4 regions of the Brevibacillus sp. AY1 genome follow, and region 2 is predicted to be linked to each of the others. Evidence: riboswitches for the same ligand, from Rfam matches in the RefSeq annotation. Region 2 holds a riboswitch; each other region holds the start of a gene.

Region 1 (7,989 bases), on a different contig from region 2:
GCTGAAATCGCCAACTTGCACAGAGCAGGACGTGGCAGCTGCACACGACCTCGCTGCAATCGCAGGCGTAGATTTGCAAACATACGGTCTGGCTATGCTGAAGGCAGGTGCTGACCTGAGTGATAAAACCATTACAGAGCTGATCTCCCTCGATGCGAAAGAATTCCAAATGGGCAGTGCGAAAGTGGAAATCGCCCAAGTAAACGCAGTAGATGTAAATGATATCATGCATCGTCAAGCTGAGCTGGAAGCGGCATTGACCGCGATCATCGATGAAAAGGGACTGGATTTGTTCCTCTTCGTCGTAACGGATATTTTGAATAACGATTCCGTGGCTTTGGCGTTAGGAAAAGCGGCTCACGTCGTTGAGAAAGCCTACAACGTCCAGCTGGATGCCAACAAGGCTGTTCTCAAAGGCGTCGTATCACGCAAGAAACAAGTTGTACCAGTCTTGACCGATACGTTCCAAGCACTATAAAAAGAAAAATTGCAGGCTGCCGTGGGGAGATGCCCGGCAGCCTGCTTTCATGTTACATTTAAAGTGGAAATATTGGGTCAATTCCGATGTGATCGAAAAAGGAGGCGTTACCATGCACGACCACTCACCCATCGAACTGGGCAAACGGATTCATCTGATCGACGGCTATGACTGGGGGCTTCCGGAACGAACGGGCACATACGTGATCGCAGAAGAGCAGCTGACTTTGGTTGAAACGGGACCAAGCCCTTCTGTTCCATACATCCGATCTGGGCTGAAGCAGCTAGGCTTTTCGTTGGAGCAGGTCAAATACGTGATCCTGACACATATTCACCTCGATCATGCTGGGGGAGCGGGGTTGCTTCTTCAGGAGTGCCCGAACGCTACAGTCGTGCTCCATCCCAAGGCAGCGCGCCACCTGGTAGATCCCAGCCGACTGATTGCAGGAGCGAGGGCAGTCTATGGCGAGCAGTTCGATGAATTGTTTGATCCGATCCTGCCCGTTCCAGAGGAGAGGCTGCTCATTCGCGCTGATGGAGAAAAGCTGACGATCGGGCCTGATTGCACGCTTGAATTCCTGGATTCTCCGGGGCATGCCAATCATCATTTCAGTATCTATGATCCGGTGAGTAACGGGATGTTTACAGGAGATACGGCAGGTGTCTACTATTGCACCTTGAAAAGGGAGGGAATCGATTTCTTCTTGCCCTCCACATCTCCCAACCAATTCAGCCCGGATGCGATGCTGGCTTCTATCGCGAGATTCCGGGAACGAAAATTGGACAGGCTGTACTTCGGGCATTTCGGCATGAGCGAGCAGGTAGAAGAAGCGTTCCGGCAGGTAACAGAGTGGCTTCCGATTTTTGTAGCGGAGGGAGAAAAAGTCATCGCGGAAGGTCTGGGGCATGACGTACTTTGCGATAGACTTCTGGCAAAAGTTGCAGAACATTTGAAGCCGCTTGGAATTGGCGATGGCCATGCTGTTTTCGATATCATCAAGCTTGATCTTAGTGTTTGTGCGATGGGGATTGAGGATTATTTGCAAAAGAAAAGGAATGCCTAGCCTGCACATGGCTGCTGAGTTGCCAACCCTTGGGTCCCTTTAGGGATTCAAGGGTTTTTTGCGTCTTCAGATGATGATCGATGCGTAGAAGGCGGCGCAAGCATATGGAGCCGTTTATTCCGGGGAGAGCGTGGATAGGCAGGAAAAATTTTGCCTCGGGCGATCACGGCAAGCTCAATCGTCTCTAGTGCGTTGCAATACATGTCCCCCATCTCTTCGTCGCGTACAAGGTTCTCGGACGAGATGAACAAGCGCAAGACGCTAAGATCACCACGATACCAGTCTTGATGCGTCGGTGGTGCATGCTCTTCAGGCTCCCATGCATGCCGGAGAATAGGGGAATACAGGCGTTTCGCACCGGCTCTGAGCCGACAATTGCTCAATTTTTTGACGTTAGGCTGACCGGGCACCGATTCGTTTACATCGTGAAAGAGATGTGGCCAATAATCTTTTCTCGACCCGCTGTGTGGTTGGTTGACGGTCCATGCCAGAATTCCTTCCAACCGAGCTGAATCCCTGAACAAGAGCGCGTACAATTTTTTGCCTAATGCAATGCGCTCAGATAGGGAAGCAAAATGTGAGACTTTATCCCCGTATAGCCGCAACGGACTTCCTCCTGATCCTTTCATCTGGCTAGGGAAAAGAATGTGACTTAGAGATAGCAGCTCCTGAAGGGTAAAGGGCAGCGTCTGTATGACTGTTTTCTGGTACTTCTGATCTCGCATGACCTGCTCTTCAAGATAGTGCTGTTCATTGATGATCAAGCTGATGGTCAAAAGCTGCGATCCCCTGTTTTCCAAAAGTGATTCCAGGCACCCTGCATGAACGAGGAGGCATGGAGCCGGGAGAGTAGATGAAAAAGATTGGTCTGTTGCTTGACGCTTTCCTCATACAGTAATAATTGGCTGAAAGCAGCCGTGGAAGGAATTCTCCGCGCAGATCGGTCATATTCCATCCGGCGTTTCGGGAGACCAGATGAGCTAGCAAAGCCCATTGAACCTCGGGGCGCTTTTGATAAAATGTTAGATAGGCACTGGTTCGACTGATATTGTCACCATTCCAGTCACGCGTTTGTTGTTGGATGCGCTCTATCGTTTCCTGATCTTTCTCTGAAAGGGATGCTGCTGCTTGCTTTGCGTGGCCTTTTGCCTTTACCTTCTTACATTCCTTAGCGAAGGAAAGGAGATGGGGAGCCAAGAACCACGGTAATTCCATGAGATCTCTCCTCCTTTCGTTGTACGATCGAAAAGTTTACCTGTGCCTTTTGGGTACTTAGGCTCCGCCAAAAGCTTGGAGCAGCCAAGTTTTCTACTAGCATATTTTTGCGGAGGTGAACCAGGTGAGCGATGTACAAACGGAAATTCGGCGTATTCAGACCTCTATGGTCGAATGGCAGAAGGCAGACGGATCCTGGCGATTTTGTCTAGAAACCTCTCCCATGACAGATTCGCACATGATCATCCTATTGCGAACCCTTTCTATTGATGATGAAGGATTGATTGAAAAACTGGTCAGCCATATCGTTTCCAAGCAGCAGGATGACGGTTCATGGAAACTGTACCCGGACGAACCACAAGGGAATTTGTCTGCTACGATTGATTCTTACTACGCCCTGTTGTTCTCTGGCCGGTATACGAAAAATGAGCCGAGAATGGCGCTAGCCCGTTCCTTTATCCGAGAAAGGGGAGGGCTTACCCAGGCGAACCTGCTGACCAAGATCACAACTGCATTGACAGGACAATACCAGTGGCCTGCGCATTTTATCGTTCCTGTAGAGCTGGCTTTACTTCCTCCGAGCTTGCCCGTCAGCTTCTATGATTTTGTCGGGTATGCCCGTGTTCATTTGGCGCCTATGATGATTTGTGCCGATCGAAAATACGTAAAAAAGCTCCCTGACACACCCGATCTGTCTGATTTGTACGCCGTTCACCCCATCGCTCCGGGCATCTATCCACATGGTATCCTCGAACGCTTCGCCAAAGATGGGCAAGTCTTGCTATCCTCGATCCACGACTATGTGCAGCGACTTCCTTTTCTGCCTGGCAAGCTTCACGAAGTAGGCCTTCGAAGACTGGAGCAGTTTATGCTTTCGCGTATTGAACCGGACGGAACGCTGTACAATTACTCCACATCCACCACCCTCATGATTTATGCGCTGCTTGCACGCGGCTACTCTTCTCGAGATCCTGTCATTCAGAAGGCTGTAGCTGGGCTCAAAGCCTCTGTATGCTCGCAAGCTGCTGGCGTACACCTGCAGCTTGCGACCTCCGCTGTCTGGGACACCGCTCTATCGTCCCATTCCTTGCAGCGCAGCGGACTCTCCTTTTCTCACCCCGCGATTTCACAGGCCAATCGTTATCTCCTGAGCAAACAGCAAACGACTTACGGAGACTGGAAAATTCGCAATCCCGGAGTGAAACCCGGTGGTTGGGGATTCTCCGATCACAACACGATGAATCCGGATATCGATGATACGACGGCTGCCTTGCGAGCCCTGCATAATCAGGCCAAGACTGATCAACTGGCAGCCGCCGCTTGGAACCGTGGTCTGGTTTGGCTTTTATCCATGCAAAACGACGACGGTGGCTGGCCTGCCTTTGAAAAAAATACGGATTCTGCGCTGGTGCGAAACCTGCCGATCGAAGGGGCAGATACCGTCAGTACAGATCCCTCCACGGCGGATGGATACAGAATCCCGACGAGCCTCGCCATTCCTCCTTCTTTTTTGCTGACAGGAATGCTATGATGATACGAGAATATGGTTGATTCATCACGTTCACTATGTATAAAACAACAGGTGCCTCGTCCGAAATGGACAGGTGAAAAGGGAAGCCGGTGAGAATCCGGCGCGGTCCCGCCACTGTAAATCGGGTAGGGTCCTCCGTGCCACTGTTTCTATGGAAACGGGAAGGGGAGGGCATCTGATACCCGTGAGCCAGGAGACCTGCCTGTTGTACGTTTACCTGCGTTCCTTCGCGGAGAGGATCGGCTGGATTGGGAAGTATAGGATATCGTTGTGTGTCCGCGCCTCCTGAGCATAAAGCCGACCCTTTGTTTCCTTCGTGGATTCAAAGGGTTTTTCGTTAGTAGGTGTCGATTTCATAGGAATCGTGATGATGGAATGGAAGAAGAGAGGAAGAAGCACGGATGAAACGTTTTTGGAAATGGGGACTCCCTGTCCTGTTGACGATTGGATTATGGGGATGTTCGGAGCAGGCAGCCCCTCAAGCTCAGCCTGCACCTGAAGCAAAGCAGGAAACACCACATCAAAATACAGATGAATCGGTTTCCAAGCAGACCGTGTATCCACTTACCGTCAAGGATGCGACCGGAAAAGAGATCACGTTTGAAAAAGCACCTGAGCGCATTATTTCCACGTCTCCTGCAGAGACGGAAATCTTGTTTGCCCTGGGTCTTGGAGAACACATCGTGGGTGTGTCCGATTTTGATGACTACCCTGCCGAAGCAACAAAGAAGCCAAAAGTGGGTGGAGTTGTCAAGCCCAACGAAGAAGCGATTCTGTCCCAGAGTCCAGACTTGGTCATCGGCGGCATTTCGATGGATAAGCCGATCGCAGAAAAGCTCCAATCTTTAGGTTTGCCAATTTACATCACACGCCCCAATAGCGTGGCTGAAATCATGGACAATATTTTGCTCATGGGCAAGATCACCAACAAGCAAGAACAGGCAGAAGCGATTGTCAGCCAGATGAAGCTGGATATCGAACGGGTAACAGAGGCGGTTCAAGATCTAGGGCCCGAGGAAATGAAAAAGGTATACCTCGAATTTGCTCCCGGCTGGACGGTGGGCAAGGGAGAGTTTATGGATGAACTGATTACACTGGCCAAGGCAATCAATATCGCTTCCGATACTACAGGCTGGAATCAGATCAGTGAGGAAAAAATCGTCCAAGATGATCCGGACGTGATTTTGTATGCAAAAGGGCTCGTCGATCAAAATACCGGCAAAAATCTGGAGGAAATCATCGTCACACGAAGTGGATGGGAAAAAATCAAGGCGATCCAAGAAAAACAGGTTTTTGGCATGGACGAAAATGTCATGTCCCGTCCCGGGCCACGGATCACGCAAGGGTTGATTGAAGTGGCGAAGGCCATCTATCCCGATCGGGTGAAGTAGGATGAAGAGACGACTGGCTGCATGGGGAGGTGTAGGGATTGCTACTCTGCTCCTCTCTATCGTCGTGAGTATCTCGATGGGGGCTGCCAGCCTGCCGCTGTCGCAGGTGTGGCTGATCCTTCTGCATCAGCTTCCTGGCATGGCAGAGCACATCCCGGTCACCTGGCCAGAGTCTGCTGAACAAATCGTGATGAAGGTGCGCTTTCCACGTGTGGTCTTGGCCATTCTGGTGGGAGCGTCCCTTTCTCTGGCAGGTGCGGGCTTTCAAGGCGTATTGCGCAATCCACTGGCAGATCCATACACGATGGGGGTAGCATCGGGTGCTGCTGTCGGGGCTTCCTTTCTCTTGCTTTTTGGCTTGCAAATTGCCTTTCTCGGACAATGGAGCACACCCGTAGTCGCGTTTCTGACTGGGCTTTTCAGTCTATGGATTGTCATGCGTCTCGCGAATACACAGGGCAAGATCCAGACCGAGACCTTGCTGCTGTCTGGCGTCGTGGTGCAAGCCTTTTTGGGCTCACTGGTATCCTTCATGGTCTCTCTGTCAGACAAGATGGTCAATGAGATCATCTTTTGGCTGTTGGGCAGCCTTTCTTTTCGGGGCTGGGCGTTTTCGTACGTCCTGCTGCCTTATTTGATCATCGGATTGGTTGTGCTGATCAGCTACGCGCGCTCACTCAATCTTTTTGCATTGGGAGAGCGGCAGGCAGCGCATCTCGGTGTCCATGTCGATCGAACCAAATTGATTGTCCTGGTCACAGCTACCATGTTAACAGCAGCAGCAGTATCCATCTCGGGAATTATCGGGTTCGTCGGACTGGTGGTACCGCATTTGGTCAGGCTGATGATGGGCCCTGATTATCGCTTGCTGCTGCCGATGGCGACGATCTTCGGAGGAATCTATGTTCTGTGGGCAGATACGCTGGCGCGAATGCTGCTCAGCCCGACAGAAATACCATTGGGTGTCGTTACGGCCTTTCTGGGCGCGCCCTTCTTCGCCTATTTGTTAAGGAAGAGAAAACAACAGGGGAGAGGATAGTCAGATGATCGAGGTAAGCGGACTGCATAAATCCTACAATCAGACACCTGTCCTGCAGGATATCCAGTTTTCCGTAAGCAAGGGGGAGTTTTTCGGCATCATCGGCCCGAATGGAAGCGGAAAATCGACGCTTTGCAAGCTGATCTCTGGTGTCGTCGGAATGGACCAGGGTGAGATTCGTCTAGATGGAAAGCTGCTCACGCGCTACTCTCGCAAGGAGCTCGCCCGAATGCTGGCGGTGCTGGAGCAGGAAGCTCTTCCACCTGTAGGATTTCTCGTACGTGAAGTGCTGGAGATGGGGAGATTCCCCTATCAGAACTGGCTGGGCGAGGAAGCTTTGGACCCTACTCCCTTGATTGATGAGATCATTCACATGTTGAATCTGAGTGAGCTTGAGCAGCGTTCGCTCGATCACTTGAGTGGAGGAGAAAAACAGCGTGTCGCGCTGGGCAAGGCATTGGTGCAAAAGCCCATGGTTCTGCTCCTGGACGAACCGACGACATACCTCGATATCGGCTATCAGATCCAACTGATGGATATCGTGCGCTCCTGGCAAAAGACGACGCAGGTTACAGTTGTTGCGGTGCTTCATGATTTGAATCTGGCCTCGTTGTACTGTGATCGGATTTTGATGCTCCACAAGGGAAGGCAGGTAAGCGTGGGCAGTCCCGAAGAAATATTGCGCAGCAGTCTGATCGAAGACGTCTATGGCACTAGACCGATCGTATTGGAGCACCCGGTTCATCATTTGCCGCAGATCATGCTGCAGGCAGGTGGATAGGACGCAAGGGGAAGGATCAGCGTTTGGAGGGTGCAGGATGATTGCATTGGTGACGGGCGGAGCCCGTAGTGGAAAAAGTACGTTTGCGGAGCGATACGCCGCTCATCTCGGGGAACGAGGCATCTATATCGCGACGAGTCCCGTTTTTGACGAGGAATTGGAGCAGCGGGTCAAGCAGCACCAAGCAAGACGGGAGAGTTCTCCCTTTCACTGGGAGACGGTAGAAGAACCTTTTCAGCTGGCGGAAAAACTGACGGAACTAGGTGGACGGCCGGACGTGCAGGATGGTCGCACTGTCCTTTTGGTCGATTGTCTGATTCTGTGGCTGTCCAATTGGTTGGTGCGTGGAGAAGGGCACCCTTCAGTAGAGCATTTACTTGAGCAGATAACGACATTGCAGGAGGTCATTCGCACGTTTCCAGGTTCTCTACTGCTTGTTACAAACGAGGTGGGCTACGGTATTGTTCCGGATTATCCACTCGGGAGAGTCT
Region 2 (7,989 bases):
TGAGCAATGCTACAGGCTTCTCAATTTGGTATGGAATTTTCATCAGATCCAGAATGGTTTTGTACTCATCAACATTAGATTTCTCAACCGTATAGTAAAAGGATTTAGACTGCATTAGGACACCACGCTCCTTCAGTATGTAGTGTAGCATAAGCAGTGCTCAGCTCCTAACATTACATAACGATTATTATGTAACCTTTTCCATCGGGAGAATGGATGACCTACGCTTATCATGTTACAGATAGACAGAAGGGCTTGGCATGACAGAAAAAGACTGGCAAAATAGAGAACGGAAGAAATGCACGAAACCTTGAAATTCGGGGGCCCATATGAAAATAGCGCTGCACCAGATTGCTTATCAGATCGGGATTCATCCAACTGAAATGGCGAAGCTTGTCTATGAAGGGGAGATAACCGGAGAAGTTCCAGGAAATAATCCTCAGGCAAAAGATGCGTGGGTCGATCTGCATTCGCTGCGCAATTTTATTCAATGGAGAAATGATCAGGGACGGATGGAAGAAATGGCGTACGGGAAGGCTATTCGTCACATTGATAAGTGGTTGTCTCGTAAACAAAGTCTGTAGCTGAAAAAAGGGAGAGTATATCAATGAACATCATTTATTGCTTGGTTCCAAAAAGGTATTGGGAGCAGTGGGCTGGACGAGATCACTATCTTCCTCGGGATTATGAGCAGGAAGGATTTATTCACGCCACCAAGGGAGATGAGCTTTTGGAGGTCGTGGCAAACCGCGTGTACAAGGCATTTACTGACGAACTTCTGGTATTGGTTGTCGATGAGGCCAAAACGACTTCTCCAATCAAGTACGAGCAGGCAAAGGACGGCCTCTTGTATCCGCATATTTACGGACCTTTAAACCAGGATGCCATTATGGATATCAAAAAGATGGAACGCAACAGCGACCATTGGACACAGGGATCGTCCATCCGCTAGATCAAGGCTTACCAATTGTACAATTCAAGCAGCTCCAGCACCTCTTGACGCTTTGCAGGCGGCAATTGATCTAGACGACGCAGCAAAAGTCCTATCCGTTTTCGCTGCTCTTCCTCGATTTCGGGATGTTTATTTCCTTTAATCCATTGACGTTTTAATTTCACGGACTCCGTTTCTGCAATGATTTTCAACAGCTTTCGCTCTAATAAATCTAGGGATGCCATACGAGAAACCTTCTTTTCGAAAAGATACGTACCAACAACGCCATTATAGCACGAGCCATACATAAAGGAACTTGCAATGGCGCACAATGGTAGTGGTAAATGACCAAATCTTGACGATAAAGGAGTGTTAATCAAATGGCAAAACCAGATGACCGCTCGGACAACGCAGCAAAATTGCGCGAAATGGCACAAAATACAGAGGAGAGAATTCAGGAGTCCCAGGATTACCTCAGTGAACATGCTGATGAGATTTCAGCCAAGGAAAAGAGCGATATCGAGGCAAAAAATCAGCGCCGTGAAGAAAGCGTGGAAGCATTTCGAGCGGAAATCGAGGATGAATCCTAACCAATACAAGAAGCGAAGCGCCTGTTGCTCTGTATGCGACAGGCGTTTTTTTGGGAAAACTTGCCCTAATGCGGCTGATATGCGCATTTCACAACAGGAGTCGCTCCGAATTGACGAAAAAAGTGCAACAAAACATGATTTGTTCCAGGAAACATGGTAATCTGTTTAAGGAACAAATTCATATATAGAGGAGAAAGACCATGAAACGACCAGAAGATACACGCGTCGTTGTCGGCATGTCCGGCGGCGTTGACTCCTCCGTGACGGCTTACCTGCTGAAACAACAGGGATATGACGTCATCGGCATCTTTATGAAAAACTGGGATGATACCGATGAATTCGGCCATTGCACGGCGGAAGATGACTTTCAGGATGTCCGACGCGTCTGTGAACAAATCGATATTCCGTACTACACGGTTAACTTTGAAAAAGAGTACATGGATAAAGTATTCCAGTACTTTTTGGATGAATATAAACGGGGTCGTACGCCCAATCCAGATGTCATGTGCAACCGCGAGATCAAGTTCGGTGAGCTGCTTGCCAAGGTCATGGATCTGGGGGCCGATTATATCGCGACCGGCCACTATGCACAGGTAAAGCATATCGATGGCGAGTACAAGCTGTTGCGCGGCGTGGACAACAACAAGGATCAGACGTATTTTCTCAACGTTCTTGGTCAGGAGCAATTGTCCAAAACCATGTTTCCGATCGGGCATATGCCCAAGCCGCAAGTACGTGAAATTGCCGAGAAGGCAGGGCTGGCAACAGCGAAGAAGAAAGACAGTACGGGTATTTGCTTTATCGGGGAACGAAATTTCCGCGAATTTCTGCAAAACTACCTTCCTGCCAAAAAAGGAAACATTGAAACGGTCGATGGGCTTGTGATCGGGCATCACGATGGTTTGATGTATTACACGCTAGGTCAACGCCAAGGATTGGGCATTGGCGGAGGACATGGCACGAGTGGAGAGCCTTGGTTTGTCGTGGACAAGGATTTGGAACGTAATGTTCTGATTGTTGGTGAAGGCTCCAACCATCCTAGACTGTATTCAACCAGTCTGATGGCCACCGAAGTAAATTGGGTGAGCCATTCAAAACCACAGGAATCATTCCGTTGTACAGCCAAATTCCGCTACCGTCAACCGGATCAGGGTGTCACCGTGAACCTGTTAGGTGACAACCAGGTCGAAGTGGTTTTTGACCAGCCTCAAAAAGCGGTAACGCCTGGACAGGCAGTGGTTTTCTATGATGGTGAAGTGTGTTTGGGTGGTGGAACAATCGACAAAGTAACCTTGATGGGAAAAGAGAAATAGGTTGTAGGGGGATCTTTTTCATGGAAGCAACGAAAAAATCAAAGGTGATTATTCTCTCCTTCTTGATAGGTGCGATTTGTATGGGAGTCATCGCCTACATCGGCATGTCGTATGGCGGTCGCGCACACATGACCAATATTGAAGCGAAGATCCTCGAGCGCGGAGGGGCCCTGGTAGCTGGAAGTGTAATGGCTGTGCCGAAAGATGAGAGTCCCTTTGAAAAAAGCGGCAAGGGAAACACCATCTTTCGAATCAAATACACGAAGGACGGAAATGAGCATCTCGCTTGGTATCGTTCCAAAAATCAGTCCTCCATCATTTCCGAACCAGAGGAATGGATTTTTCCTGAATAGATAGAGGAAATCAATAGGGAGAGTGAATGCAAGTCATGACCCAGTTAACCGGACTTCGTGATCTCGCAGAATTGATTGTTCGTATTGAACCGCGTGCGAAGGAAGCTTCTCTCTCGATCCTGGCGCACGAGAACAAAGAAGAAATAACCAGCCTGCTGGTCGATGGACTCGGTATGAAAGTCCCTGTTCAGCACAGTTCAGGGGAGTACGCCAATCATCTGGCTGTTTTGCGCGCTGGTTCCAACAAATATACGTTTGCACAGGATTGGCGTGAGGTATATGTCAGTGAGATCAACTATTGCGCCTGTCGAATTCCACCAGGTGCTCACGGCTTACTGGTCCATCATATCGATTATCCGGGCGTCATTTACGACGTGTCTCAAATTCTCGCCAATCATCACATCAATATTTCCAAGCTGAATGTATCACGCGAGCAAAAGGGAAAAAATGCGCTCCTCGTCTCGGTAACCGATGAAGAAATTACCGCTTCTGTGGTGCGGGAAATCGAGCAATTACCTCAAATCACTAAGGTGATTTCGTTGCAATAAGAGATGTGCCGTCCGTTTTTCGGGCGGCTTTTCTTTCGAGAGATCTATCGATTGGGTATTTAGTAAGTGGGAAAACAGCTTGACTACCACGATATATTGATGTAATGTAAGTCATAACAACTACATATTGATGCGTATAGGTGTCTAACCGTCTATCGATGGTAGACTTAATAGGGAAGCTCGGTGAGAATCCGGCGCGGTCCCGCCACTGTAAACAGAGAGTTACGCTTTGAAATGGCCACTGATCCATGGATTGGGAAGGTAAAGCGTTACGATGATCTGTAAGCCAGGAGACCTGCCTTAACGTAAACACTATGGAACCTACGGGAGATAGGGAAGTGTTGGAACGCTCGGTCACCCGTGAGGTATTGTGTCCTAGGGAATGGATATGCGTATTCGACTTTCTTCGTCAGTCGGATACGCTTTTTTTATGGCTAAACCAGTGTTTTCAGGAAGGAAGAGATCATTGATACTCGCATTTGATTCCAAAACGGGCAATGTACGCCGATTTGTCAACAAACTGAATCTGGATATGCCCACTGTGCAAATTCAAGAGGATCTGTTGCTGGAAGAACCGTTTATCCTGGTCACCTACACGACGGGATTCGGACAGGTGCCCGATAAAGTACAAACGTTTCTCAAGCAGAATCACTCATGGATGCGGGGAGTAGCAGCCAGCGGCAATCGGAACTGGGGGACGAGCTTCGCCAAAAGTGCGGACACGATCTCTTCTGCCTATCACGTACCATTGTTAGCGAAATTCGAACTGTCCGGAACGATGCATGATCTGGAACTATTTAAAAGCGGGGTGGCATCCATTGCGACACATTGAACTCAATAACCAGCTGATGCAGCGCGGTGAGGATGGTTTTTACCTGTTGGATAAGGACCAGGAGGCAGTGCAGTTATTCATGGAAGAGGTGCAAGCCAAAACCATGACATTCTCAAGCATCCTGGAGCGGATGAACTATCTAATCGAACATGACTACTATGAAAACGTCTATGAAACCTACACGAAGGAGCAAGTCGAAGAAGTCATTCGGCTCGCGCATGATTTCAAATTCCAATTCGCTTCTTATATGGCCATCTCCAAATTTTACAAGGATTATGCCTTGAAAACGGACGACAAGAAATCCTATCTGGAGCAGTACCCGGACCGCGTAGCGATTGTGGCCCTCTCCCTGGCTCAAGGAGATTTTGATCTGGCCAAACGGCTGACCGTGTCGATGATGGACCAGCGTTTGCAGCCAGCGACGCCTACCTTTTTAAATGCCGGCAAAAGCCGCCGTGGTGAGATGGTCTCCTGTTTTCTCTTGGAGATGGATGATTCGCTGAACTCGATCAATTACATATTGGGCACCTGCATGCAGCTTTCCAAAATCGGTGGCGGAGTAGCAGTCAATCTTTCCAAGCTGCGCGGACGCGGGGAACCGATCAAAGGAGTAGAGGGCGCAGCTAAAGGCATTATGCCTGTGCTAAAGCTGTTGGAGGATGCTTTTTCTTACGCAGACCAGATGGGGCAGCGCAAGGGCTCTGGAGCAGCGTATTACAACATATTTGGCTGGGATATCAACGAGTTTCTGGATTGCAAAAAAATTAACGCCGATGAAAAATCACGAATCAAGACGCTGGCAATCGGGCTGATCGTACCGAACATCTTTTACAAGCTGGCAGAGGAAAACAAACCATTGACCGTCTTTGCTCCGTACTCCGTCTACAAGGAATACGGACAACATCTGGACGATCTCGATCTGGATGAGATGTATGAAGAGCTGTTAGCCAACGAGCGCGTGCAAAAGCAAACCTTGATGAGCGCACGGGAGATGCTGACCAAGATTGCCATGATCCAGTTGGAGTCGGGCTATCCCTACATCATGAACAAGACCAATGCGAACAAGGATCACGCATTAAAAGACCTGGGCTCCGTGAAAATGTCCAACCTTTGTACGGAAATCTTTCAATTGCAGGAGACCTCGACCATTGCAAACTATGGAGAGACAGACATCATCCGACGGGACATCAGCTGCAATTTGGCCTCTCTGAACATTGGCAATGTCATGGAACGCAAGATGATCCGGGAGTCAGTGCACGAAGGGATCGAAGCGATCACATCCGTAAGCGACATGACCCGAGTGGAAAACGCTCCGGGTGTACAAAAAGCCAATCGGGAGCTTCATTCTGTCGGGCTGGGAGCCATGAATCTGAACGGTTTTTTGGCCAGAAACAAGATCGCATATGAAAGCGAAGAAGCCAAGGATTTTGTCCGCACCTTTTTTATGATGATGAACTATTATTCTCTGGAAAAGAGCATGGAGATTGCCAGGAAAAAGGGAACTACCTTCCTCGGATTTGAGCATTCTGAGTATGCAAAGGGTACGTATTTTGAAAAGTACCTCAATATCGACTACCATCCGCGTACAGAGAAAGGTAAGCAGCTCTTTGCCGATATGTACTTGCCGTCGACGGAAGATTGGGCAAAGCTCAAAACGAACGTGCAGACATATGGCTTGTACCATGCCTACCGACTCGCAATCGCACCTACGCAAAGCATCTCGTATATCCAAAACGCCACTTCCAGCGTGATGCCGATCGTGGAGCATATCGAGACGCGTACGTATGCTAATTCGACGACCTACTACCCGATGCCGTATCTTTCGCAGGAGAATTATTTCTATTACAAGTCGGCGTATATGATTGATCCATTCAAGGTCATTGACCTGATCGCGGAAATTCAGGAGCACGTGGATCAAGGCATTTCGACCATCCTGCACGTAAACAGTAACATTTCGACCAGAGAGCTGGCTCGCTACTATATCTACGCAGCGAAAAAAGGATTGAAATCACTCTATTACACGCGAACCAAGCACTTGACTGTAGAAGAGTGCATCAGCTGCGCGGTCTAAATCAAGCAAAAAAGAGGGAAGCCGGATGAAAGCTGTCAATTGGAACAGGCCCGATGACGATTTTACAATGACCTTTTGGAACCAGAACATCATGCAGTTCTGGACCGATGATGAAATCCCGCTGTCTGACGATAAAATGTCCTGGATTGAGCTTTCTCAAGCAGAGCGGGAAACCTATAAAAAAGTGCTGGGTGGACTCACTTTGCTCGATACCGTTCAGGGCGGAATTGGCATGCCCAAAATTATGGAGCATGTGGACGGCTTGCAGCGAAAAGCCGTATTGGGCTTCATGGGGATGATGGAGCAGATTCACGCCAAATCCTATAGCAGTATTTTCACGACACTCGCTGCCACAGAAGAAATCGATAACATTTTTAAATGGGTGGAAAGCAACTCGCATCTGCAGACCAAGGCTTCGATTATTTCTCACTACTATCAAAACATCGAGACGCCAAAAGACCTGTATTTGGCGATGGTCGCTTCTGTTTTCCTGGAAAGCTACCTGTTTTACAGCGGCTTTTTCTATCCTTTGTTCCTCGCTGGTCAGGGAAAAATGACGAGCAGTGGCGAAATTATCGATCTGATCGTCCGTGACGAGAGCATCCACGGCCTTTATGTAGGCGTACTCGCTCAAGAAGTGTATCAGCAGCTAAGCGACTCGGAGCAGGTGGCGGTCAGGGAAGAACTGTTTTCCTTGCTGGACAAGCTGCATCAAAACGAAGTGGCGTATACGGAATCCTTATATACGGCAATCGGTCTGAGTGAGGACGTTCTCGCTTACGTGCGCTACAATGCAAACAAAGCCTTGATGAATCTGGGGCTCGATCCGCTTTTTCCTGAGGAAGAAGTAAACCCAATCGTACTGAATGGGATCAGAACGCATACCAAGCAGCATGATTTCTTCTCTAAAAAAGGCAACGGCTACGTCCGTACGATTCATGTCGAGCCGCTGACAGACGACGATTTTCGTTTTGATTTCTAAAGAGTCGATTGCCTTGGATGAAGCAGGAAAGCCGAGAATCGAGTATGGTTTGAATACCGGAATCAATTTGCAAAAAAGCTGCAAGTCGGTGAAAATGTGATTGGAAAGCTGTTGACGGGAATGGTAGAAAATCTGAATATGTTCTTTATCGAGACAGAAAAGGGCCTCGTTCCCTATTTCGAATCCGATTTTCTATCACCAGAAGAGCTGCAACAAAGAGGTGAGCAATCTCTTGCTTCGTTGCGCTCCGAATATGTGCGCTGTGCGGTTCATGCGATGGCGGAACAAATTCGAGCAAATGGTAACGATGTGACCGTCACCGAGTAGAGTCACCTTTCTCAAACCTCGTTTGTACTCACCATGAATGCT
Region 3 (7,989 bases), on a different contig from region 2:
CGCTCCCAGAAGAGTCGAGACATTTTGTAAATATCGCTGTTGGCATCGGCATCGCTGCTGCCGCGTCCAATCACCAGCACGGCCAAATCTTCATGCTCTTGCGCCGATGCGAAGCCCGCTTCCTCCATGCGCGTCGCCAGAATGTTCAGCACCTCCTCGTGGATGCCGATCGGACGTCCGTAGATGAATTGCACATGCGGATACAGCTCTTTGGCTTCATCGATCGCTGCCGGGATGTGGATTTTGGCATGTCCGGCTGAAAACAGAATGATCGGAATAACGGCTACGCGGGTGGCGCCTCTTTTTACACAAGCACTGAGACCCATCAGCATATCCGGGCGCTCGAACTCCAAAAAGCACGTCTCGATGATCGGCACATCCATTTCCGGTGCCAATCCATTCACAAACTGACGAATCTCTTCATTTCCCTCTGGGTCCTTACTTCCGTGACCGACGAATAGGACTGCATCCATTTTCATTCACCTTGCTTTCCTTTTAATCGCCACAAGCGGCGTTCTCGATCTCAAACTTGGCTGGTTCGCGCCAGACGTAGCCTTCCAATTCTCCTACCCTCTGAAAGAACTTGTGGAAGCGCTCATTCGGGAAGGCGTCTCTTACAAACCGCGTCACGATGCGTTCCACCAATGGCACGATCTCTTCTTTTGGAATGCCTTCTGCGACTGGAATACCCGAGTGAGCGTTTCTGCCGACTGTTTTGGCTCCCAGGAAAAGGTCAAATTTACCTTTGCGGAACACGATCCCGATGTCATCTGTCACTGCTTGATAACAAGCCATTCCACACCCGTTGAAGCCGATGCGCGTCTCTTTGGGCATGGGCTTGCCTCCCAGAAGCCGTTGCAGCTCCTCTGCGTACGGAATCCCGTCCTTTTTCTCTCCGTCGCAAAAATCGCATGCCTTTACCTGCAGGACGTCCCCTGTAGGACTTAGCATCAAGCCCGCCTCGCGCAAACGGCTGGTCACGCTCTCCGGGTCCGCCGTCGGAACGCGCAGGATCATTTGGTGGTGAGGCGTATACTCGATTTCGCCCCGCTCGCCCGCCACCTCTGCCAGGAGCATCATCTGCTGCGTCGAGATCTTTTTGTTCGCAACACCCGGACTGACTGCACACTCGAAGATCATTTCCGGTGTAAAGCTGTCTACAGGACGTGCAACTGTATGAGTGACTGCCGCAGCTTCAGTAACCACACCATTCGCTTCATTCACCAGCTGTAAGGCCTGCGTCGCCCAATCGAGCGGTGTCGGCTCCTCTGCTGAAACCACGGACTCCCGTTCTGCAACTGAAACCGCAGCTTGCTGCTCTGTCACGGTAGCAGGGGGTGCCGAACGAATGAATGGCTGCTCCTGTGCTTGTGCTGCCTGTGGAATGTCGGCATCCTTGCCCTCCGCATCAGTCGCCTCCAGTGACCACGGCTCGTTCTCCACGCGAAGTCGCTGGTGTGGCTTCAACGGCTGTTCGTCGGCAGACAAGGTGTACTTGCGCTGGTAGCCGCGCGGCGTAATCATCTTGCCATCGTAGACAAACGTAGAGGAATTCCCGATGATCACTGTCGTCAGCATGCCGATATCATGCTCCAGCATCTGTGAGAGGGTAGTGACAACGACATGCTCTCGTTCGCGGAACGCACTTTTCACAATACCTACAGGGGTATTAGGTGAACGGTATTGAAGGAGAATGCGCTGTGCCTCGACAATCTGTCGTGTGCGCCTTCCGCTGCGCGGGTTGTAAAGCGCGATGACGAAATCCGCCATCCCTGCTGCATCGATTCTCCTCGCAATCAGCTCCCAGGGGGTCAAATGGTCACTCAGACTGATCGTGCAGGCATCATGCATAATCGGAGCGCCGAGAATAGCGCCACAGGAATTGATCGCCGAAATGCCCGGGACAATTTCCAGCTCGACACCTGTTGCCTGTGTCCAGCCTTTTTCCACCAACACCTCGTAGACCAGACCCGCCATGCCGTATACGCCAGCATCTCCACTGGAAATGACCGCGACTTTTTTGCCTTCCTCTTCTGCCTGACGAACCGCTTCCCGCGCTCGGGTCACTTCCTCCGTCATTCCGGTGCTGACGATCTCCTGATGGGTAAGCAATTCACGAATCAGATCCACATAGGTGGAGTAGCCGATAATGACATCACTTTCTTCGATGGCTTCCCGCGCCCGTTTGGTGATATGTTCAAAACTGCCCGGACCAAATCCGATCACAAACAACTTGCCTTTCATACCGATGAACCTCCTCTTTTCCCCACATGCTTTCCCTGCAACTAACCCCGCAGCAATTCCACCATACCCACACAGACAAGCACACTCAAAAGCGATGCGAGATACATCAGGCGCACTGTCGTCTGCACGTCCTCTGCACGCAGCGGGCGATGCGCATCGCCCATCTTCGCCCGGTGGGAAGCAACGCCTTGATACGTGTTGAGACCTCCCAGCTGCACACCCAAGGCTCCTGCCACTGCTGCTTCCGGCAGCCCGCTGTTCGGACTCGGATGCAGGTGCGCGTCCCGCTTGATGATTCGCCAGCTTTGCCGATAATCCAGTCGGAGCAGCCAGCTTGCCGCTACTAGCAGCAATGCGGTCAAGCGAGCCGGGATATAGTTCGCCACGTCGTCGAATCGGGCAGATGCCCAGCCCAGATTCCGATACTTTTCGTTTTTGTAGCCCACCATCGAATCCAGCGTATTCGTCGCGCGGTACGCCATCGCTAGCGGGGCTCCCCCGATCGCTGCGTAGATGAGCGGAGAGACGATGGCATCGACGATATTTTCCGCCACTGTTTCCACCGCACCGCGGCAGATCTCCGGCTCGTCCAGATGCTCGGTATCTCGCCCCACTACCTTGGACAAGGAACGCCTTGCTTCAACCATATTTCCTGACAGCAGATGGCGCATGATCTCCATTCCGGCGTCTGCCAATCCCTTGGTGGCGATGGTCGTGGAGATCATCCAGGCCGATAGTGCAAAAGCCAGCCAAGGTGATACGTGCGCGGCTGCCCAAATGATCAGCCAGACCACAGCGTAGCTACCCGTCACGATCAACAGCGGGAGCAGCACTCCTGCCGCCTTTACATATTTCTCCTGCTTGACGCACCTGCGAATCAACCACTCCAGACGCGAAATCCACCATCCGATGATAACCACAGGGTGCGGCAGTTTGCGCGGATCACCTACAATACGATCAATCAAATAGGCCGTGATGATCACCCACGCCAGTTCATTCATTTGCTTCTCTCCTGCTCAGAAAATGAGGTTGCACAGTCCAGCGGTTTCCGTCCCAAACCGTCAACATGGCCTCTGCGTGCCTGAGTCCTTCTACCTGCCAAAATCGGCTTGGGTCCTGCTCCAGCCATGCCGCTTGAAACCAGCGGATCACCCCGCCGTGTGTGACAATGATCTGTGTATGCGCTCGCGGCTCATCTCTGTACGCCTGCTCCCGACTCATAAGCCATGCGTCGACGCGTTCTCCGAGCTGTCGCAAGCTTTCCCCCTGAGGAGGACTGTATTGGAGAGGATCGTCGTACCATCGAGTCGCACGTTCCTTGTCATTTGCCATCAACTCTTCGTATGTACACAGCTCCCATTCGCCAAATGAAAGCTCTCGCAGTGCTGGAACAGCCTGCACCGTACAGGGCATCTGCTCTGCCAGCAGCTCCGCCGTTTGCAGACAACGCTGCAAATCACTGGTATAGAGGTTCACGGGTTGCCGGATCACGGACTTGAGCTGCTCTGCCAATCCTTTTACCTGTCTGATTCCATGCTCATGCAGCGAGACATCGGTATGGCCCAGATATCTGCCCTGTCTATTCATAGACGTCTCCCCATGACGTACCCATAGCCATCTCATCCTTGCCCACTCCTGACGCTTTATCCGATACTTATCAGCAAGGCAATCAGCATCGCAGCCTCGCTACTCTCGATGACGGCTCCGTAGCAATCGCCGTTCAATCCCCCCAGCTTTCGTGCCACACTTCGGGCAAACCCGATTGCAAACAACAGGGACAATAAAACCGCTCCCGCTGCCTGCAAACCGCCAAGCCACCAGCAGGCACCAGCCAAAACGGCGTACGCAATCACGATGTGAACGCCCGAAAGCCCCTCGCTGATCCCTTTTCCAATCCCCTGATCTGCCGAGAGATACGGCCAGTAGCGAATCGCCAGCAGGACGTGCGTACGGGCGATCGCCGGGACGAAGACAAGCATCATGCCCCATGCTGGCTCGGTCCATTCGGACAGTGCGGCGGTTTTCAACAACAGCAGCAACAGTGCCGCCAAAACCCCCATCGCTCCGACGCGACTGTCTTTCATAATCTCCAGCATTTTTTCTTTTGTGCGACTGCTTCCAAGACCATCCGCCAAGTCCATCCAGCCGTCGAGATGAAGTCCCCCTGTGATGTACACCCAGACGATCAGGGTCCATACAGCTGCAAGCAACGGGCTAAACAGCCAAAGCCCTGCTTGATGCACACCCCACAGGATCAGACCAATCACCAGACCCACAGCTGGATACCACGCAACACTTTTTTTCCACGCTTCCTCAGAAGGCCGCAGCCAGGGAACAGGAATCCGGGTGAAAAAGGCGATGGCATGCCAAAATGCATGTAGATTCATCCTTTGATCCTCCAGGGAATTCCCGAAAAGACTGCATACACGGTATCCGCGCGGCGTGCCGTCATCTGATTAACATCCCCGAGCACGTCTGCAAACCAGCGACCCAGCTTATTCATCGCCACCCCGCCCAAGCCTACCTCGCTCGTCACGGCGATCACGGTCTGCGGTGCCGCAGCAAGCCCGTCCAGCCATGCTTTTGCCTCCTGGTAGATCTCTTGCGTAATGGCGTCATTTCGCCATTTCTCTTCGGGAACAGCCATTAGCCAATTGCTGACCCAGGTTGACAGGCAGTCGAGGAGCACGACCTCATATTCCTTCGCTGCCTGGATCGAGTGAGACAGGTACTGCGGGATTTCCACACAGCCCCACTCTGCCGGACGGCGAGCTTGATGCAGCTCAATTCGGTTTCGCATTTCCTCGTCCTTCGCTTCGCCTGTCGCGACATACAGGACCCTCTTGCCCGTCTCAGACGCCAGTTCTTCGGCAAAGCCGCTTTTGCCAGAACGTACTCCTCCAGTGACCAGGATCAGGCTCATCGGTACGTTCCCCTTTCCAGACAAGCTTCGCGTAGCGCACCCAGCAAGCGTTCGTTTTCTTCCCGTTTGCGCACGGCAATGCGGAAATCTCGCGCAGTCAACCCTGGGTACATGGCACAGCTTCGAATCAGGACGCCTTTTTTGCCGAGTACTTCCTGCAGCTCTTGCGCCGTCCACTCCTCAGAGGTGCGGACTAGCAGAAAATTCGCTTTGCCCGGCCAAACCTTCCAGTCCCATTCCTGCTGAAGAGCCGTGCTGAGGTAAGCGCGTTCCTGAGCAATCAGCTCTCGCGTCTGTCGCTCGTATTCCCATTCCTCCAGGCAAAGCTCTCCTGCCACGAGCGCCAAAGCATTGACACTCCAGCTGACCTGCTTTCCTTTCATCCGAGCGATTACCTCGGGGTGAGCGATGGCGTAGCCCAGCCTCAATCCCGGAATCGCATACATTTTGGTCATCGAGCGCATCACGATCACGCGTGGATATTTCTTCAGCTGGTCGACCAGTGTAAATGGCTTTTCTTCCTCTACAAAATCGAGAAACGCTTCGTCTACGATCAGCCAGGTATCCGTCTTTGCGGTCCATTCCGCCATTCGCTGCAGCTCTTCGGCTGTGTACAAGATGCCAGTAGGATTGTTGGGCGAGCCGATAAACACGAGATCTGCTTGCTGGAAAAGCCTGTACAGCTGTGTCTCTTCTGCTTTGTAGCCATGCTCCTCCCGGCCGTAGCAGCTGATCACCCGAGCGCCGAACTGCTCCGAAAGTTGCGCGTATTCGGAAAAGCATGGGTAGACAACACCCACTTTCTGCGGGCGCAAAGCCAAGAGCGCCAAGGCCATCGCTTCGGCAGCTCCGTTTGCAGGCAACAGCCAGTCTTCATGCAAATTCAATCGTTTGCCCAAAGCATGCCGGAAGGAACGGTGAGCTGGATCAGGGTACCGCGTCACTTCCTGCAGCTGGGTTTGCAGCGCTGAAATGACAGACTGCGGCAGCCCTAACGGATTGATGTTGGCGCTGTAATCGAGAAAGCCGTTTGCCGGAAGTCCGTATCGCTTGGCAGCCGACACCCAGTCACCGCCGTGGCCGTATTTTTCCAGAACCTCCATCAGAACTCTACCCCCAGAACGGCAGGGATGCCCTCGTCATAGTAGTGCTTGATCGGCTTCATCTCCGTCACCAGATCGGCCAGTTCGATGATCTCCTGCTTTGCGCTTCTTCCAGTAATGGCTACATGCATTTTTGCCGGACGATTTTTTAACGTCTCCAAAACATCTGCTAAAGGCAGCACGTCATCGATCGGAAACTTGTCGATGGCAAGCGCGTTGTTGATTTCGTCGAGAATGATCAAATCGTAGGTATCGTCGAGCAGTTTTTCCTTGGCGAAGCGCCACGTTTCAGCCAATGCTGCGCGATGCTCCTCAGGCGTCTTGGTCCACGTAAATCCGATCCCCTTTTGCAAAATCTCGATTCCCATACGGTCAAACATGATCTTTTCCCCGTAGGTTCTATCTGGAGACTTGATGAACTGAATCATCAGCACCTTTTTGCCCCTGCCTGTAGCACGTACAGCAAGGCCAAGTGCTGCCGTCGTTTTCCCTTTTCCATCTCCTGTATAGACCAAAAGCAATCCCCGTTTGTTAGGCTGCTGGTTCACATGAATCCCTCCTGAATTAAAAAACGCTTCGTTCTCCCTAGATACCAAAAGGAAAACAAAGCGCGGATAGCTGAAAGCCACAATCCTCACCTTTTCCTTTGACCCGAAGGAAATCAGTGCAACACGAAAACAGGCAGGTCTCCTGGCTCAAGAATCATCACCTTTCTTCTCCTTCCCACCTGGATAGGCAGTGGATGGCATGTGCCGCGAAGAAAAGCTCCTCTCATACAGTGGCGGGACCGCGTTGGCTTTTCACCAAACTTCCCTTTTAACCCTGCTCATTCGCATGGACACGAATGAACAAGGACCTGTTTGTCTATCTTATTCACTTTTTGTCTGACAAGTACTTGTTCTAATCATAGCAAATGCTGGTCGGGATTCAAGTAAAAGCTGAGGGGAAGTGCTTTGTATGGAATCTCGATGCTAGTTTTAATCACATCTAGGTTCGGATAAATACTTCAAGAGCAATTCCTTGCATCCTCAAAGTTTTTGTACTCCGATATTTTTTGAATCTTGTCCTTCTGCACATGGGTGGTTCGCGTTTTTCATCCATTGAAAACATTGGAAGGTACCTCACCGCCTGAGTAATAGCGAATTGGCTTCCCCGTTTTCTCAGCATACTCAATCTCTTTTCGCGTACTCTCGCCTATGTAGCCATCAACATCAATGACAAAAATCTCATCGGAAAGATCAATCTTTCTGAAATGAAGGTTGCCCAATAATTCGGCTTGTTCCTTCGTGATCTGGATCCCCTCGCTATGCTCAAAAAAAGCAACGCTAATGACAATATTCCCTTGAAGGGTCAGATAGGCGTTCGTCTGTTCAAATTGTTTCTTGAACTTTGTAGAACCGCATAATGTGATGATGCGCATATTCCATTCTCCTCAGTATCACTTTGTGAATGATTGCCATTAATCTCGATTTTATCCCCAAAGAAATCCTAACCATTTGGCCAACATCTGACATTTTTATTACCATAATCCCCAAATAACCAAAACTACTCGCACCTTCCCCCCTCTTGGCGTAGCTTAAAGCTATTGCATTAAACAAAGACAGCATCATGATTACAAATGCTGCTGATCGCGTTTTGTTATGACTCTTAAAAATTCCTATCAGGATAAATACAAGACAGATAAATACAAATAAAAAGTCCATGAAAAACCCCCCTCTC
Region 4 (7,989 bases), on a different contig from region 2:
TCCATCAAAGTCGTGGGGCCGATTAGAGCGACCGGTGAGCCGTCTACCAGAACAAGTACCTTTTTTTCCACAAGCATGTAAATGGCATAATCAGGGCGCCCTGTATAATCCAGCAGGGGGAACAGCGAAAACGATTGATCACTTAGCTTTTGTTCCAGAATGGCGCTGTTGATGATTTTTTTTTGTTCTGCATGCAAGAAGCCGTTGCCTCATCTTCTCAACTACATCAGGCGGCGCGCCATCTGTCATGTAAAGAAGCGCTACCTTGGTCCGCGAGCGTGTTCCCAACGTGAAGGATTCATAAGCAAGTGAGAGCGTGCGCATTCGCTTTCGGATCAGGGCAACATTGACGGAGAGGTCTTCCACAAAACCATCCCGCGGTCCCTTTATCGATACTTCTGTATTGGCTTCATCCGTATTGCGTTGCGGGCGATTGGAGATATCCCAGGCAAAGGGAGGAGCATCTCCAATAAACAAGAGAAGGTCACCGGCAAAAAGCCGTTCGATCCATATTAGGCGATTGTCCAAAAGCGGAAAAAGCGGCAGAGAACGCAGATCGCCCTTTTCCACAAACTGGTCGATTTGAGGAATGACCGTTTTTTGCATTTCTTTGGTGTCTGCCAGCCCTTCACAATACACAAGAAGTATTGGCTGATTTTCACTGGTGACCAATCGTAAAAAGGTTACGTCTGCACAGTGTGCAAAGGTTTCCTTCAGCTCGGCTTCACGATTCATGGCCGGTATCCCTCTTTCTGTTTCGGTTCTTCAGGGCAATTCCCGCGATGATCAGGGTAGAGAGCAGGACAATCACCATAAAGAGGGGATAGTACACTCTGGACAAAAAGGTCATGAATTGCATATCGCTAATGGGGAGGCTGGTGAATGCAATCATGCTTAAACCCAGAAATATCACCATGTACAAGCGGTTTTTGGGTGTGCGTAAGCCCATCATTTCGGTAATTAAAAATAGACAGATGGAGATGCGCATAAAAGAGCCGGAAAGCCACTGATAGATCGCAAAAAACTCCATGTTTTCGATATCTCTTCCAATCGACAGCAAACGCCATTGCTCGAAGGCCGGGTATCGTTGACGGGAGGATTCGATGGGGCCAAATTCAGCTATAGCACCTGTAAGAGGACTTAACGTTAGAATGACAACGATCAAGACAAGTGCAATGTAGTGACCAATCCGCAGCGGTTTGCGGATATGATGCTGCAAAAGCAGAAGGATGGCCAACTCGGTAAAGCCACCCCCGGCAAAGACCATCGCCTCCAATATCGGCTGGAAACCGTTTTGCATGATCGGCAGTAACAGACTGTAGTCCTTTTGGGAACATTGCCAAGCGCTACATAAAATCCCAGCAGGGAGACAAATGGCAATAAAATGCCTGAGGTAACACCCAAAGGGGCAATCCCACCGTTCGCCGCAATGACACAAAATATCACCAGCACGAGGGCAACGACCCACTCGGGCGTGCGCTGCAGATAGTTCACATTCGTCCAGGTTTGCGTGTCGATCAAATGAACGAGTGCCATCATGTACAGGCAAAAGAGAATGGGAATGATCAGCAGATTCCCGACAAACTTGTTGGTCGAACGCCTGATCCAGGTATACAAGGATTCTTGTTGGAGCTGCTTATTGATGAAATAAAGAATGCACACCCACCCCACAAAGGGAATAGCTGCAATCAGGATACTCAGCCACGCATCTCGCCCAGCTTTGCTTAACAGCAAGGGAATGACAGTAACGTGATTGGTGATGCCCACGGTTAGCATGATCATCATAATGGTTTGGCCGACGCCAATTTTTCCATCTACTTTCATGCGCTTTTGTCACCCAGCAATACTGGTAGTGGTGTTAGGATTTGCCTGTTGAATTGGAAATATGTATCACGGATAAAGGTTACTCTCCTTTCGAAAGTGTGGTATCCTACTGTGAAGGAGAAACGGAGTAAGGAGTGCAGCCTACGATGTATCAACTAGTGCGAAAATATCTCTTCCAGCAGGACCCGGAAGAGATTCATGAAAAGACGATTCACGCATTGAAGCTGGCGGAAGAATCCGCAGTGGGCAAGCGTCTGTTGAAAATGATGTACGGAATAAAAAACGAGCGTTTGGAAACACAACTGTGGGGATTGACCTTTCCTAATCCAGTCGGATTGGCTGCTGGTTTTGATAAAAATGCAGAAGTATACCATGCTTTGGCAGCGATGGGCTTTGGCTTTGTCGAGATTGGAACGGTGACGCCGCAAGGACAGCCGGGCAATCCAAAGCCGAGACTATTTCGTTTGTCCGAACATCAAGCCGTGATCAATCGCATGGGCTTTAACAACTACGGAGCCTACCTGGCTGGCAAGAACCTGATCGATTATGCCTATTCGGATGCTCCTATCGGAATCAACATAGGCAAGAATAAAACAACGCCGAACGAAGAGGCAGCCAGTGATTACAGCAAATGCCTGGACATGCTGTATTCCTACGGACATTATGTTGTGATCAATATCAGTTCGCCCAATACACCTAATCTGCGTGATCTGCAGGAAACCCAGAGCTTGCGGGTACTCATTCGCGCTGTTCGGGAAAAGGCTGCTGAGCTGGAAATGCGCGGGGCAAAGCAAAAGCCGATTCTCTTGAAGGTCGCGCCTGACATGTCGGACGAGCAGATGCATGATGTCATCCATGCGGCTGTCGAGGAAGGAATTTCTGGCATTATTGCAACCAACACCACCCTCTCCAGAGAAGCCGTCCAGAATCACCCTCGCGCAGAAGAAATGGGTGGATTGAGCGGCAAGCCATTGACCGAACGATCGACGGAATGGGTGCGGGAAATCTATCAGGAAGTAGGAGACAAGGTCCCTGTAGTTGGGGTTGGTGGAATCTTTACAGGCGAGGACGCATACCAAAAAATACGTGCTGGTGCAAGCCTTGTTCAGGTCTATACCGGAATGATCTACCAAGGTCCCGGGATCGCCAAGCAGATCAACAAAAAGCTGCTGGAACTGATGGCAAAGGACGGATTTAGCCACATTCGTGAAGCAGTAGGTGTAGACGCTCGAAAATAATGGTGCCGCAAACCGATGATGAATGCGATCATCGGTTTTGTTTCCCTTCTTTATCTTTTGAAGAGGGTAGGCGTATAATGAAGATGGACGAGTACGAATGCGTCCAACAACTTGATACGGTTGGCATTAGGTGCCTTTATGTGCAAACGCATAAAGGGTAACAGGGAATCGGGTGAAAGTCCCGAGCGGTCCCGCCACTGTAACCAGGGAGCTCTCTTTGAACGTATTCCACTCATCCACGTGATGGGGAAGGAGAAAGAGCGCTATGATCTGGAAGCCAGGAGACCTACCTAGCTGCCCCACCCAGATACCTTCGCGGAAAGGAGAGGTGAGTAAGGGACAATTCGACATGTCAAAAGGTCGATTGTTTTTTTGCACACAACCCATCCGTCAATCGGATGGGATTTTTTGGTTTTTGGAAAAGGAATACGGTGGAGGAGGAATGCGTGAATGAACGGGAAACGCTCAAGAATCATGTCTAGCGCTTTGCTGGTCGCTGGTTTTGTCTTGTACTTTCTGATGAATGAACCGCAGACTACGCATGCCATGCATATCATGGAAGGATTTTTGCCCATCCCCTGGGCGATATTTTGGTGGGTTGTCTTCTTGCCATTTTTTATTCTTGGTTTGCGTTCAATCAACAAGATCGTCAAGGACCATCCTCAGATGAAACTGCTTTTGGGAGTAGCCGGCGCGTTCGCTTTTGTTTTGTCTGCGCTGAAGATTCCCTCTGTCACGGGCAGCAGCTCGCACCCCACAGGAACAGGGCTGGGTGCTGTCCTGTTCGGTCCGTTGGCGATGTCTGTGCTGGGGAGCCTGGTATTGTTCTTCCAGGCATTGCTCCTGGCGCATGGTGGCCTGACAACACTAGGAGCCAATGCCGTTTCGATGGCAGTAGTGGGGCCTTTGGTCGCTTATGGCGTGTACCGTTTGATTACAGGTGCCAGCGGAGGGCAGCGGGTCGCGATCTTTGCCGCCGCATCCTTGGCGAATTTGTCTACCTATCTCGTAACGTCCTTGCAGCTGGCTCTTGCATTTCCGGCCGAAACAGGCGGCGTGCTTGCTTCGCTGGCCAAATTTGCTGGCATTTTCGCTGTGACGCAAATTCCTTTGGCGATCAGTGAAGGGCTGCTGACGGTTCTCGTCTGGAACTGGCTGCAGGCCTACAATGCCAAGGAATTGGTACAATTACGTCTGCTGAAACGGGAGGAATCTCTGTGAAAAAAGGCATGAATTGGCTGCTGCTCTTGGGAGTTGTCGTATTGGCGGTGGTACCGCTGCTGCTGGTGCAGGATTCAGAGTTTGGAGGAGCAGATGGAGCCGCAGAGGAAGCGATCACAGAAATCGCTCCTGCCTATGAGCCGTGGTTCCAGCCGCTTTTGGAGCCGCCGGGCGGGGAGACGGAGAGCTTGCTGTTTGCCGTTCAGGCTGCTGTCGGAGCAGGCGTGATCGGTTATGCTGTGGGCTTGTACAAAGGTCGGTTGGATAGACAGAAAAGATGAAATGGCAGCAGCTCGATACATTAGCCTATCAAAATCGGCTGCGCCATCTATCGCCGGAGCACAAGCTGTTGTTAGGTATCATTCTTCTAGTTCTCGTCATAGCTGGACATAGGCTCGTGCAGGTGTTGGTCTTTTTCTGGATGGGGTTGTGGGTGGTAGGTTACGCCCGCATCCCCATGCGTCATTATCTCCTGTTTTTGCTGTTGCCATTTAGCTTTTTTGCAGCTGGACTTCCCGCTCTGCTTATTGATGTCAGTCGTGCACCGGATCCCTTCGACGCTAGTGGATTCGTCTTATGGTGGCAGGCAGGAGGTTATCTCTTTACCGTCTCTGTGTCTTCGCTGCAGCGGGTACTGGATCTCTTTTGCCGGACAATGTCGAGTCTTGCGGTCTTTTCGTTTATTCTGTTTACCGTACCATTTTCCGAAATCCTGCAGGTGCTGCGCAAGGCGAGAGTGCCAGCATTGGTGATTGATTTGTTGATGGTCATGTACCGCTTCATCTTTGTTCTGCTGAGTCTCTCGATGCAGCTATGGGTGGCTCAGCGCTCGCGAGGCGGTCATCAGGGTTTTCGGGCTAGCTTGAAAGACGTGGGCCAATTGGCAGCACAGCTTTTTGCGCGTTCCATGCGCCACTATGAGCGGCTGTATCAGGGGATGGCCGCGAGAGGAATGACCGAACACTTTCAGGTGCAAGGCATCGTGACGCATAGCCGTTCTCGTCGCTATGAATGGGAGTCGTACCTAGGCTGTCTTGTACTGATACTGCTGGAGCTGTGGATAGGGGGATTGCGCTTGTGACGACGAATTTGCTGGAATTTAAAGATGTGCAGTACACCTATCCAGGAGGAAAAGCGCCTGTTTTGCGCGGCGTATCTCTGGGGATTCCGGAAGGGAAGAAGTGCGTCTTGCTTGGACGCAACGGCTGCGGAAAATCTACCTTGTTTCTGCACGGAAATGGTATTTTTCAACCCCAGCAAGGACAAGTTTTTTGGAGAGGACAGCCTTTTGTCTACAAGCGCTCTTTTTTGCAGGAGATGACGAAAAAAGTGGGCTTGGTATTTCAGGACCCGGAGCATCAGCTGATTGCAAGCACAGTATCGGAGGATGTTTCGTACGGTTTGTTCAATCAGAAGCTGGCTCCTGAGCTGGTTCGGGAAGAAGTACACCTGATTCTGGAGCGGTTTGGACTGCTGGCGATGGCAGATGTACCTATTCATCATCTGAGTCTGGGTCAAAAAAGACGTCTGGCTTTGGCTGGCGTCATGGTCCTGAAGCCGGAGCTCTTGCTGCTGGACGAACCTACTGCGTACCTGGACCGCTACCAAACGAAGAATCTGCTGCGTGAGCTGGATCAGATCCACGCCAACGGGACCACAGTGCTGATGGCTACTCATGATCTGGACGTTGCGTTTGAATGGGCGGAGTGGATGTGTGTCCTGGACGCGGGTCAGGCCGTTTTTCAGGGAGCGCCTGAGGAAGCGCTTGTGAAGCGGGACATGCTGGAGCGCCTGGATTTGGGCGTGCCGCTCATCGCGGAGGTGTGGGAGTCCTTGCCGCTTGACTTGAGAGAGAGCTGGGGAGGCGGAACACCCCGGTCGCTTGGCGAACTGAGAAAGCGCATTTTACAAAAAACTGTATGAGCGTCAACATTTTCTTAACATTTCCTTGATATGATTTCTATCAACAACACCATACACGACTGTAGTGGGTCGAGACGCGGAGAACGCCCTCATACAGCGACAGCATTTGGCAAGGCAGACCGACGGGTTCGGTTTGTTTTCTCTATGCTGCTGCTGGATGAGGGTATTTTTGCGTTCGGCTGGAGAGGAGCGAGCAAACCGTTTTGCTGGATACTGCTTTATTCGATGCGTATTTTTTTGATCTGGATGGAACGATTTTTCTCGGCGATCGGTTGCTTCCGGATGTAGAGGAGACGCTCGCGACTTTGCGCAAGAATCAGAAAAAGGTCATGTTCCTGACCAATACGACCGTTCAGACCAGAGAGGATTGTCTGCTGCGCCTGAGCAAGCTCGGCGTAGACGTGTTGCGGGAAGAGATCATGACTGCTGCCTATGCAGCCGCCTTGTATTTTCAAGAAAAAGCCAGTACAGCCCGCGTCCTCATCGTTGGTGAACCAGCGATGGAAAGAGAGATGATGGGCTTTCCAATAAAACTGGTGCAGGATCCAAAAGTAGCGACGCATGTACTGGTCGGCATGGACAGGACTTTTACCTATGAGAAATTGCGTCAGGCAGCGGATGCTGTGCGAGGTGGTGCACAGCTGATCGTAGCCAATCCGGATCCGGTCTGTCCCGTACAGGGTGGAGCGGTCCCGGATACCGGCTCCCTGGCAAGGGCCATCGAGACCGCGAGCGAAGCAAGCGTGTCGGACGTCATTGGAAAACCATCTCCGTATTACGCACAGAAGGTTTTTCAGCTTCTGGATGTCTTGCCCAAACGATGTCTGATGGTGGGAGATCGTTTGGAGACGGACATCCTGCTCGGCAAAAACAGCGGGATGAAGACAGCTTTGGTCCTTACCGGAGTGACGACCAAACGCGAGCTGGAAGCCAGCGAGATCGTCCCGGATTACATCCTTCCGACACTTGGGGCATTGCACTCAGGACAATCAGGAGAGGCGGGAAAACGATGAAAATGGGGAAGCAAGGGAAAAAGGTGATCTGGTCCCTGATGGTGGCGAGCGTGGTCGCAGGCAGTATGCCCGTCTACGCAGAGACGACGGTTGCAGCAGCGAAGTACGCAAAGGCGATTGGAGATGAGCAAGCTAGTACGCTGCGCATTACGGAAATTTTGTACGATGCAGAAGGTTCCGATGATGGCACGGAATTTGTGGAAATCAGCAATCTGGGAGAAGAGACACTCGATATCAGCGGTTACCTGATCGGCGATGAGGAGACCCGTGGCGGTAATGAAGGGATGTTCGCCTTTCCGGAAGGGACACTGCTTCCACCGGGAGCTTCGATCGTCATCGCCCAGTCGGCTATGATCAACAAGAGCAAGTACGGGTACACGCCTGATTATGAATTTCCTCCAGTCTCTCGTTACAACCCGGAGGATGATCCGGAAACGCCAAACCTCCTGCCTGCTGATTGGGCGACGGGAACGCTCATCCTGGCGAACGGCGGCGATGATCTGCTGCTGATGGATCGAGATGAAAATGTCATTGATTACGTGCCCTATATCAATGATACGCAATGGAATGGACAAACCGTCAAAGCAGCTACATCCGTAAAGGTGATTGGCCAATCGCTGCAAAGAGAGTATGTGACAGGTGACCCTTCCGCTGATTTCGTGCCCGGGACACCGTCTCCAGGAAGTATGCGCATATCTGACAGAGAACCAGAAGCTCCAGAGGATCCAAACAGCAAAAGCTTACTCATCACGGAAGTAGTAAACGATCCG

The links. Region 2 has a riboswitch for cobalamin ahead of nrdI (class Ib ribonucleoside-diphosphate reductase assembly flavoprotein NrdI). Riboswitches for the same ligand answer to the same signal wherever they lie in the genome.
Region 1: another riboswitch for cobalamin. It lies ahead of JZI27_RS07105 (ABC transporter substrate-binding protein); the one in region 2 lies ahead of nrdI (class Ib ribonucleoside-diphosphate reductase assembly flavoprotein NrdI).
Region 3: another riboswitch for cobalamin. It lies ahead of cobO (cob(I)yrinic acid a,c-diamide adenosyltransferase); the one in region 2 lies ahead of nrdI (class Ib ribonucleoside-diphosphate reductase assembly flavoprotein NrdI).
Region 4: another riboswitch for cobalamin. It lies ahead of JZI27_RS04325 (energy-coupling factor ABC transporter permease); the one in region 2 lies ahead of nrdI (class Ib ribonucleoside-diphosphate reductase assembly flavoprotein NrdI).

The regions. Positions count from the first base shown of each region.
Region 1 is NZ_JAFLPN010000005.1:59,359-67,347, reverse strand. It holds gene JZI27_RS07125 (manganese-dependent inorganic pyrophosphatase) at 1-478, shown strand, start outside; gene JZI27_RS07120 (MBL fold metallo-hydrolase) at 591-1,541, shown strand; partial or broken gene JZI27_RS07115 (DUF2515 family protein) at 1,589-2,756, opposite strand; gene JZI27_RS07110 (prenyltransferase/squalene oxidase repeat-containing protein) at 2,881-4,287, shown strand; cobalamin riboswitch at 4,320-4,507, shown strand; gene JZI27_RS07105 (ABC transporter substrate-binding protein) at 4,689-5,678, shown strand; gene JZI27_RS07100 (FecCD family ABC transporter permease) at 5,680-6,717, shown strand; gene JZI27_RS07095 (ABC transporter ATP-binding protein) at 6,722-7,498, shown strand; gene cobU (bifunctional adenosylcobinamide kinase/adenosylcobinamide-phosphate guanylyltransferase) at 7,536-7,989, shown strand, end outside.
Region 2 is NZ_JAFLPN010000019.1:45,770-53,758, reverse strand. It holds gene JZI27_RS15575 (hypothetical protein) at 1-115, opposite strand, end outside; gene JZI27_RS15570 (hypothetical protein) at 330-584, shown strand; gene JZI27_RS15565 (DUF952 domain-containing protein) at 602-952, shown strand; gene JZI27_RS15560 (hypothetical protein) at 961-1,176, opposite strand; gene tlp (small acid-soluble spore protein Tlp) at 1,312-1,521, shown strand; gene mnmA (tRNA 2-thiouridine(34) synthase MnmA) at 1,722-2,834, shown strand; gene JZI27_RS15545 (hypothetical protein) at 2,855-3,187, shown strand; gene JZI27_RS15540 (ACT domain-containing protein) at 3,223-3,735, shown strand; cobalamin riboswitch at 3,857-4,052, shown strand; gene nrdI (class Ib ribonucleoside-diphosphate reductase assembly flavoprotein NrdI) at 4,202-4,567, shown strand; gene nrdE (class 1b ribonucleoside-diphosphate reductase subunit alpha) at 4,554-6,638, shown strand; gene nrdF (class 1b ribonucleoside-diphosphate reductase subunit beta) at 6,664-7,620, shown strand; gene JZI27_RS15520 (hypothetical protein) at 7,717-7,947, shown strand; gene JZI27_RS15515 (DUF2997 domain-containing protein) at 7,981-7,989, shown strand, end outside.
Region 3 is NZ_JAFLPN010000027.1:289-8,277, reverse strand. It holds gene JZI27_RS18355 (sirohydrochlorin chelatase) at 1-473, opposite strand, end outside; gene cobJ (precorrin-3B C(17)-methyltransferase) at 496-2,244, opposite strand; gene cbiB (adenosylcobinamide-phosphate synthase CbiB) at 2,286-3,245, opposite strand; gene JZI27_RS18340 (histidine phosphatase family protein) at 3,238-3,867, opposite strand; gene cobS (adenosylcobinamide-GDP ribazoletransferase) at 3,888-4,631, opposite strand; gene cobU (bifunctional adenosylcobinamide kinase/adenosylcobinamide-phosphate guanylyltransferase) at 4,628-5,167, opposite strand; gene cobD (threonine-phosphate decarboxylase CobD) at 5,164-6,270, opposite strand; gene cobO (cob(I)yrinic acid a,c-diamide adenosyltransferase) at 6,270-6,818, opposite strand; cobalamin riboswitch at 6,934-7,145, opposite strand; gene JZI27_RS18315 (DUF4406 domain-containing protein) at 7,364-7,690, opposite strand.
Region 4 is NZ_JAFLPN010000002.1:181,581-189,569, forward strand. It holds gene JZI27_RS04305 (spore germination protein) at 1-197, opposite strand, end outside; gene JZI27_RS04310 (spore germination protein) at 139-735, opposite strand; partial or broken gene JZI27_RS04315 (GerAB/ArcD/ProY family transporter) at 725-1,824, opposite strand; gene JZI27_RS04320 (quinone-dependent dihydroorotate dehydrogenase) at 1,971-3,062, shown strand; cobalamin riboswitch at 3,174-3,370, shown strand; gene JZI27_RS04325 (energy-coupling factor ABC transporter permease) at 3,513-4,283, shown strand; gene JZI27_RS04330 (energy-coupling factor ABC transporter substrate-binding protein) at 4,280-4,564, shown strand; gene cbiQ (cobalt ECF transporter T component CbiQ) at 4,561-5,364, shown strand; gene JZI27_RS04340 (energy-coupling factor ABC transporter ATP-binding protein) at 5,361-6,206, shown strand; gene JZI27_RS04345 (HAD-IIA family hydrolase) at 6,410-7,219, shown strand; gene JZI27_RS04350 (glycerophosphodiester phosphodiesterase family protein) at 7,216-7,989, shown strand, end outside.